2 regions of the Lysobacter sp. TY2-98 genome follow, and region 1 is predicted to be linked to the other one. Evidence: predicted binding sites of a transcription regulator. Region 1 holds the regulator's gene; the other holds the start of a gene.
The links. The regulator FliA, encoded in region 1, starts transcription of late flagellar genes. The targets are predictions, from matches to a motif close to TAAAGTTTNNCNNNCNNNGGCCGATAA.

Region 1 (4,413 bases):
TCAGGCGATTGCGCGCCAGCACGAGTTCGCCGACGAGGTTGACCATCGCGTCGAGACGGCGCACGTCGACGCGCACTGTGGTCTCGCCGGCATCGTTCGCCGCCGGGCTGCGACGACCGCCCGCAACGGGTTCGGGACGCGCGATCTGGGCAGGAGAGGGCGCAGGGGCGACCGCTGCCGGTGGCGGTGCTTCGGACACCTCCACGGCGCCGGGAAGCGCCCCCTTGCCATGGAACGCATCGAGCAGTGAATCGAAGTCGAGATCGTCGAGATTGTCGGGCAGATCACTCGCGGCGATGACCGTTGCAGCCGCGGCAGCGTGGCCGCGTCCATCGACATGCATGCTGTCGATCAGTCCCTGCGGAACGTCCGGCAGCGCGCGGCCCTGGCCGACGCATTCGAGCATGTCGGCGAGCAGGTCGATCGCCTGCTGCGCGCCGTCGAAGGCGAACGCATCGAGCGGCTGCGAACCGTTGCGCGCGACATCGAGGCGATCCTCGACGGCGTGGCACAGCGTCACCATCGGCGGGAAGTCGAGGAAGCCCGCGCCGCCCTTGATGGTGTGGAAGCCGCGGAAGACGGTGTTGAGCGCGTCGCGATCCTCGGGCGAACGCTCGAGGACCACCATCTGTTCGCCGAGCTGATCGACGATCTCGCGGGCTTCGACGAGGAAGTCCGCGCAGATCTCGGTCATGCCTTCGGTTGCGCTCATACCGTCAGGTTCCGTGCGTTACAGGCCGAGCGACGACAGCAGCTCGTCGGCGTTGTCCTGCGTCGCGGGCGACGGGTCGATGCCCGTCACGGCGGGGCCGTGGCCGCGATTGGTGTTGAGATGCAGTGGCTCATGTGTGCCGACGATGTCGCCGAGACCGACGTGCACCGCGCGAACGAGTTCGACCACGCGCAGAATGATCTGCCCCGTGAGGTCCTGATACCCCTGAGCGATCGACATCTCGGAGAAGCGCGAACGCAGGCCGGCGAGCGCGGTGCGCTGGTCGTCGGTTTGCGGCTCGGGCAGCGCGTTGAGCAGGCGGCCGCATTCGTCGATCAGGTCGAGCGTGCGCATGCTCGAGGATTCTGTGAGCTGCACGACGTGCTCGAGACGCGCGCAGGCGTCGGGCAGCGATGCCGCGCCGGCGCCCCGACCGTCGTCGCCAAGGGCGACGGCGAGTTCACGCGCGAGACGCACGATGCCCTGCACCAGCGGCTGCGTGCGCCACGAAACGAGACCATCGATGGCAGCGCGGCAGGCCGCATCGTCACCGCTCTCGATCGCGCGTAGCGCCGACTGCAGCGTTTCGACGATGGCGTCGCGCTCGGGCGAAACGACCGCGACCGCGGCGTTCATGCCGCGGCCTCGATGCGCTCGAAGATCTTCGCCAGCTTGTCCTGCAGCGCACCGGCGGTGAACGGCTTGATGACGTAACCGTTCACGCCCGCCTGCGCGGCTTCGATGATCTGCTCGCGCTTGGCTTCCGCGGTGACCATGAGCACCGGGATCTTCTGCAGCGCGGCGTCGGCGCGGATGTGCTTGAGCAGGTCGATGCCCGGCATGCCCGGCATGTTCCAGTCAGTGATCACGAGGTCGAACTTGGCCTTGCGCAACTCGACGAGCGCGCTGTTGCCGTCTTCGGCTTCGGTGGTGTCGAAAAAGCCGAGGTCGTTGAGCAGGTTCTTGACGATACGGCGCATCGTCGAGAAATCGTCGACGATCAAAATCTTGATGTTCTTGTCCATGGACGGGTTCCGGGCGGTCCTTGGGGAGCTATCGGCTCGTGGGGGAAGTTCTTGAATCGCGCCGCGCCGACTTTGAGGGGCGGGGCGCTGCAGCGCTTCGCAGTCCGAAGGGGGTGCGCTCGCGCAACTGCGAAGCGCATCACACCGCGGCGGCCGGACGTCGACGCCGGCCCGCACAGCGCTTACGCGTCGACGTGCTCCGACGCCGTATCACGCCAGTCGCCGAGGCGACCGCGCAGGCGCAGCATCGCCTGGCCGTGGATCTGGCAGACGCGCGATTCGCTGATGCCGAGCACCGCGCCGATCTCGCGCAGGTTCATCTCCTGCTCGTAGTAGAGCGACAGCACCAGCTGCTCGCGCTCGGGCAGGTTGCCGATCGCCTCGCCGAGCGCCTGGCGGAACACGGTGTGCTCGAGTTCGCGCGCCGGGGTGACGTTGCAGCTGGCCGCGAGGCGCGGTTCGCCGTCGAAGTCTTCCATCTGCTCGTCCAGCGAGAGCAGCTGGCCGCGCGAGGCGTCTTCGAGCATGTGGTGGTAGTCGTCGACCGACACGCCGAGCACTTCGGCGATCTCCGCCGAATTCGCCGCGCGACCGTTCGCCTGTTCGACCTGGCGCGTCGCCGCGACCACGTCGCGATAGCGGCGATGCACGCTGCGGGGCACCCAGTCGCCGCGACGGATCTCGTCGATCATCGAGCCGCGGATACGGATCGAGGCGTAGGTCTCGAACGCGGCACCCTGGTCGGCCTGGAAGTTCTTGGCGGCCTCGATCAGGCCGAGCATGCCGGCCTGGATCAGATCGTCGACTTCCACGCTCGCCGGCAGTCGCGCCGCGAGGTGGTGCGCGATGCGGCGCACGAGTTCACCGTGGCGCACGACAATGGCGTTGGCGTCGAACCCGTCGCTCGCGCTGCGGGTCTGCTTGTAGGCGTTGGCCTTCACTGCAGTGGCGGTCATGCTCATGCGGTCGCGCTCCGCGCCGTCGGAATCAGGCGTTCCATGAAGAATTCGACGTGGCCGCGCGGGCCCGCCGGCGTCTGCCACTTCTCGGCGCGCTTGGCGATTTCGCGGAAGGCCATCGCCGAGGGCGCGGCGGGGAACGCGTCGACCACCGCTTCCTGGCGCTGGATCGCGCGTCGCAGCCATTCGTCGCGCGGAATCGCGCCGAGGTAGTTCATCGTCACGTCGAGGAACTTCGACGTCACGCGTTCGAGCTTGTCGTACAGCTGGCGGCCTTCGCTCGGATGACCGACCTGGTTGGCCAGCACCTGCACGCGGGTGACACCGCGCTCGCGCGACAGCACCTTGATCAGCGCGTAGGCATCGGTGACCGATGCGGGTTCGTCGCAGACGACGACCACCACATCCTGCGCGGCCTGGCAGAACGTCAGCACGCTGTCGGCGATGCCGGCGGCGTTGTCGACCACCATCACGTCGATCGGCATGTCGAGCTGCGAGAACGCGTGCACCAGGCCGATGTGCTGCGCGGGCGTGAGTTCGGTCATGTGGCGCTTGCCGCTGGCGGCGGGCACCACGAGCAGGCCGTTCGGACCTTCGATCAGCGTGTCGGCGAGTTCGCAGCGGCCGGCGAACACGTCGCTCAGCGTGAAGCGGGGCGACAGGCCGAGCATCACGTCGACGTTGGCGAGACCGAGGTCGGTGTCGAGCAGCAACACGCGCTGACCCGAGTTCTGGAGCGACATCGCGAGGTTGACGCTCACCGACGTCTTGCCGACGCCGCCCTTGCCACTCGCGACCGCGATAACGCGGACCGGACCGGCGGGATCGTTGGCGGAGGCCATGCGCGTGGCGGCGATGGGATCAGGCGACGACATGGCGTTCCTCGGTGGCGAGCGGGTTGTCGGCGGCGCGACGGAGTTTTTCGATCTGGAGCACGAGTCGCGAGGCATCCGCGGCTTCGAGGTCGGCCGGCACCTGCTGGCCTGCCGTCGTATATGCAAGGGACAGACCATGCTTGATCGCGACGGACACCGCACCGCCGAGGCGACCGGTTTCATCGAGCTTGGTCAGCACGACGGCTTCCGGCGCGGCCATGCGGTAGCGGCGGACCGCTTCCGACATGTCCTGCTGCTGCAGGTTGGCCGGCAGCACGAGCAGCGAGCGCAGGTTGCGCGTCGCGCGCAGCCAGGTGACCTGGCCGAGCAGCGCCTTGTCGCGCGCCGCGTAGCCCGCGGTGTCGACGAGCACGAGCGGGTAGTCGACGAGCTGGTCGAGCGCGTCGGTCAGGCCTTCGGGGCCTTCCGCTTCGCAGACGGTGATGCCGAGCTTGCGACCGAGCGCGTGCAACTGCTCGCGCGCACCCGGACGTTCGACATCGGTGGTGACGAGCGCGACGTCGCGGGCGCGATGGCGCTGCGCGAAACGTGCGGCGAGCTTGGCGAGCGTCGTCGTCTTGCCGGCGCCGGTCGGGCCGATCAGCGCGAACACGCCGCCGTCTTCGAGCGGTTCCGAACGCGAAATGGTGAGCATGCGCGCGAGTTCGGCGAGCAGCGGCGCCTTGACCTTCGCCGGCTCGAGCTTGGGATCGATGCGCGACGCGATGGTCTGCGCGAGCGTGTCGTCGATGCCGTAGGCCTGCAGTGTTTCGAACGCGAGCGCACGCGCCGGCGAACCGCGCAGGCGCTCGAGGCCGAACTGGCCCATCTGGCGCTCGATC
Region 2 (4,413 bases), 1.2 Mb from region 1:
AGAGCACCTCGGGCTTCGTCCTGACGGGGTCGCTGCTCGACGGCTTCTACGGTCGGTGTACAGCGAGCGAAAACTCGTTGGAATCAATCCGTGTGAGTTCCGGCAGGGCGCGGCACAAATCTGGCTCCAAGCTGATCCAGAATGTCGTTCCCCGTGGTTGAGTCGTATTCTCCGCCAAGCATCACCATGACCTGTACGGCGGTAATGCCGACGGCTTGAGCGTGATCAATGGCTTGGATGATTTTGGATTCCGGGTAGGACGCACCGATTCCGTTGCTGGCAATGTAACCGTTCGCAATTTGGTTACCGCCGTGGGTGAATGAATGGAAAAAGCCGAATGCGTTCTGATATAGCTCCGAGAAGATCCTGAATTGATCGAAGGGAGGATGCGCCTCAATCTGTTGAGCCAAATTGCCCTTGGGCGCATTGTCATTCTTGAGGAAATCTAGAGCGCTTTCCTCGTCGCCGCAGAGAAGGAACCAAGAGCCTCGCTTGAATTTGTCGTTCATGGGGCGAAGTAGGCTGAAAGCGCTGCCAGCGAGTTCCCCGCTCGAGTTAAGAACAAGCATGTTGATCGCAACTGCGTCGTCGTACGCCGCGCGCAGCAGCGCGAGTGCCGTGCGATGGTGCTCAGGCATGGATCCTGGCATCCGGAGTCGGCTGGCCTGTTCGCCGGCAAATTGGAGGTCTTGCAGGTTTCGGTCGGCTCTCTCTTGCAAGGCGGTCATCGCGGTGTCCGTGAGGGATGGCAAGCGGCGTCGAAAATGTAACCGGGGAGAAGTGGTCAGTTTCCAGAAGTCGGGTCAGATTGCATTTCTCCAGAAACAGGGGTCAGAGTCGAATTTCAAGAAATGGGGTCGGGTTCCATTTTCGTGCGAATCGCGCTTTGATCTTTCGCTCCAGTCGTCGCAGATAAGCGCATGAACTCTGACGCTGTCGAGCTAGAGCAGTCCCTCGCAACAGAGGAATCGGTTGATCGACTGTCGTTCGAGTGGCTTTACCGCCGCGTTAGCGCGTACGTCGACAAGACATCTTCCGAAAGTCCATCCCTCACTGAAAGGTGGGCCACTCGGTTGGCGTTCGCTAGCGCCGGGGTTGGCTTGCTAGCCGCCATGTTGTCTCCGGCCGTCCTCTCGCCGCCGGCAGCGCTAAACGTAATGAAGGTCGCTCTGGCATGTGAGTGCTTGGGAGGCGCGGTGGCAGCCATTCGGATGCTCTGGCGTCAGGTGCCGCACTGGCGCCGACTGCGCGCGAATCATGCTGCGGAGATGGATCGCGAGTTCCACCTATGGCGTGATCTCATCTCCGAAATGCGCGCCTTTCCACGATCGCAGCGCGAGCAGATGCTCAGCTTTGCCAAGCAATTGCGAGAAGGCATGACCTATCGGTTGGGTCTTGCGCTTGGCGGCGTCGAACGCCTTGGCGTGTTCCCGATATTGGTTGCGTTGTACCTTCAGTTCCGAAACTGGAAGTTTGGCGATTGGGCGGCTGCGTTCGACGTCCACCTCGTAGGCGGTTTGCTGATCTGGGCGATTGCCCTGCTGTACGTCATGGGATGGGCGCTCGTCGGACTACGCGTCCGCCTCTCCACGTACATCGACCTGCTCGAAGAGTCGATTGCTGACTGAGCTGCCCGCTGGAAAGCAGGTAAGAACACGGGTCAGAGTCGAATTTCGCTCTGGTCGACGCTCGAATGAAGCAGGGGTCAGAGTGCAATTTCGCCCCGTGGTGACCGCGGCCGCAACGCATTGATCACTTCGCGTTGGCGCGCGTCGGCTAGCCTGCCGCTGCACCTGTTGCACATCCCCCAACACATAAGGCGCAGCCCATGACTCATCGTTTCCCGTCGTTCTCCACCACCGTCGCCACGGCCCTTCTGGGCGCGGCGCTGATGCTGCCTGCGTCGGCCAACGCCGCGTGCCGTCAGGTGGGCGACAGCTGGCTCACAGGCGACTGCTCACCGCGGGGTAGCACCTGCGAACGCCACCTCGTCGTCAGCTACGGCTACTACGGGAACGACGCGCAGCCGTTGATGACCGTCGCGCGATACCGCCGAACGTCTCAGCAGTGGTACTTCGTGCACCTCTACTCGATCCACTGCTGACGGCACGCCGGCGCGACGCCGCTTGCGGCCGCGCCGACGAGGTGAGTGCAAAGGCCGCCCTCGGGCGGCCTTTTTCATACGTGACTTTCCTGCACGGTGTCCGAAACACGCGTCAGAGTTGAGTTTCGGAAAACACCACTCTGACCCCGGTTGTCCCGGTTGTCGCTCAAGGAGGCCCGCGCGCGACCGTTAACGGACGCGACGCAGTCCCGGAGGTGGGGCCGACGAGGCCCCTCGATATGCTCGGCTCACTGAAAGACCTCGTGCTGACCCGCGATGCCAAGCAGCGCATCCGCCTCGCGCATTCGGGCCTGGCGTCGGTGTTGCTGCTCGCGGCCGTCGCGGCGATGCATGGCATGGCCGCGTTCGGCGTCAATGACGGCAAAGGGCTGTGGCCGTGGACGGTGGCGTCGGTCACCTGCATCGTCACGTTGTTCGCGGCGATCCGATTCGGTTGGTCGGCGCGTCTGAAGGATCCATCGCTGACGGTCGTGCAGTTGCTGTTCGCCGTGGCGTGCAGCGCGTCGGCCTATCGGGTCGCGGGCGCGGGACACGGTGCGCCGCTCCTGATGGTCTCGGTGGTGTTGATGTTCGGCATGTTCGGACTGCGCGCGGTGCAGGCGTGGCTGATCGGCGGCTATTCGGTTCTGGCGTTCGGGCTCGCCATGTATTCCGGCGTCCGCGCGCGTCCGGACATCTACGACCCCCGCGTGCAACTCGCGTATTTCATCTGCCTGATCCTGTTCGTATGCGGTCTGACGGCGGTCAGCCAGCGCGTCTCGGCCATGCGCGACCGGCTCCGCGCGCAGCGCGCGGAACTGGCCGCGGCGCTGGAGCGCATCAGCCTGCTGGCGACATCCGACGACCTGACCGGGCTGCTGAACCGCCGCGCGATGTCCGAACTCCTCGAACGCGAGCGGCAGCGGTCGGATCGCGCGGGGCATGCGTGGTGCGTGGCCATCCTCGACATCGACCACTTCAAGCGCATCAACGACGTGCACGGACACGCCGCGGGCGACGAAGCGTTGCGCGTCGTCGCCCGCGTCTGCACGAAGGCGATGCGCAGCTGCGACGCGGTGGCGCGCTGGGGCGGCGAGGAGTTCGTGCTGCTGTTCCGGGACGTGGATCCGGCGCACGCCGTGGACGCGGCCGAACGTATCCGGGCAAGCGTCGCGGCTTCACCCGTCAGTTTCGGGGCGGCGACGTTCGGCCTGACCGCATCGATCGGCGTTGCGACCCATCAGCGCGGCGATGAGATCGCGCAGACGCTGTCGCGCGCCGATCGTGCGCTGTACATGGCGAAGGTCGCCGGTCGTGATCGTGTGCGGGATGCCACAACGGGCTGATGCGATCCGCGCCTGCTCACTGCCGATGTGTCGCGAAAGGGGGTGGATGCAGCCAAGCGGGTTGATTGCTCGAAAGCAGGGGTCAGGTTCTATTTGGGCCTACGAGAAGCGGGGTTAGGTCCAATTTCTTCCCACAGGCGAAAACTCGCCGGTTCTTTTCCCACGGAGAGTGATCGGGCGCCCTTCAACCGAAGCGCCGCCATCGGCTGGGCGTGTTCGCTAGACTGCCGGCCAACGTTTGGGGAAACGTCGCCGTGATCGCGATCCGTGCCACAGGGCTTTTACTGGCCTGTTTTCTTGCGGGATGCAATTCATCTAGCCCTGATGCGGCGTCGCGCGAAGGCGCGCCACCGTCCCGTGCAGGTCAGCCGCTCGACCCGCTCGAGATGGCTGCACGCGTCGCGAAGATTCGCGCGCACGCGGTCATGGGCGATCAGGAGGGCGTTCGGCGCGAAGCCGATGCCATGCAGGATGACCTCCGGCGCTCGATGAAGCTTCCAGACGCGGGACGGCCCATCGATCGCGAAGCAGCGCGCGTTGCCGCCAAGCGCGTGCCGGGCGTGCATTCGGTGGTGTGGGTGGACCGTTCGAACCTGCTCGCGCTCGTGGATCACAATGAACAGCGCACGATGGAGACCGTCGACGCGATCTGTCGCGAGTTGGATCCGCTGGGTGACACACTCGCCGTTGTCGTCCATCTGCAGAGTCGCGTGGCGCGCACGGGCGACGAGCTGGAAACGGTGTCCCGGAATTGCCAGCTGGCCGAAGGCGACCGTGCGTTGCTGCAGGAGCGCCGTCAGCTGGACGTGCTCTCCCCCGAAATTCGTGCCGAGCATGCCGCGCAGCAGCATGGGGGGCAGAGCGGCGTCGCCTCCGAGCGCAAGGCGAACGACGCTGCACGTCTCATCGAGTCGAGCACGCCGGAGATGTAGCTCGACGCGTTTCGTCTTATCCCGGCCTCAC

Region 2: the regulator FliA is predicted to act here: its motif matches at 2,271-2,297, upstream of DWG18_RS07805 (GGDEF domain-containing protein).

The regions. Positions count from the first base shown of each region.
Region 1 covers NZ_CP031413.1:448,832-453,244, forward strand. Annotated here, with positions in the region: gene DWG18_RS02125 (chemotaxis protein CheA) at 1-712, opposite strand, end outside; gene DWG18_RS02130 (protein phosphatase CheZ) at 731-1,348, opposite strand; gene cheY (chemotaxis response regulator CheY) at 1,345-1,737, opposite strand; gene DWG18_RS02140 (RNA polymerase sigma factor FliA) at 1,920-2,693, opposite strand; gene DWG18_RS02145 (MinD/ParA family protein) at 2,696-3,571, opposite strand; gene DWG18_RS02150 (AAA family ATPase) at 3,558-4,413, opposite strand, start outside.
Region 2 covers NZ_CP031413.1:1,639,054-1,643,466, reverse strand. Annotated here, with positions in the region: gene DWG18_RS07820 (hypothetical protein) at 84-728, opposite strand; gene DWG18_RS15485 (hypothetical protein) at 1,158-1,628, shown strand; gene DWG18_RS07810 (hypothetical protein) at 1,829-2,104, shown strand; gene DWG18_RS07805 (GGDEF domain-containing protein) at 2,344-3,450, shown strand; gene DWG18_RS07800 (hypothetical protein) at 3,705-4,382, shown strand.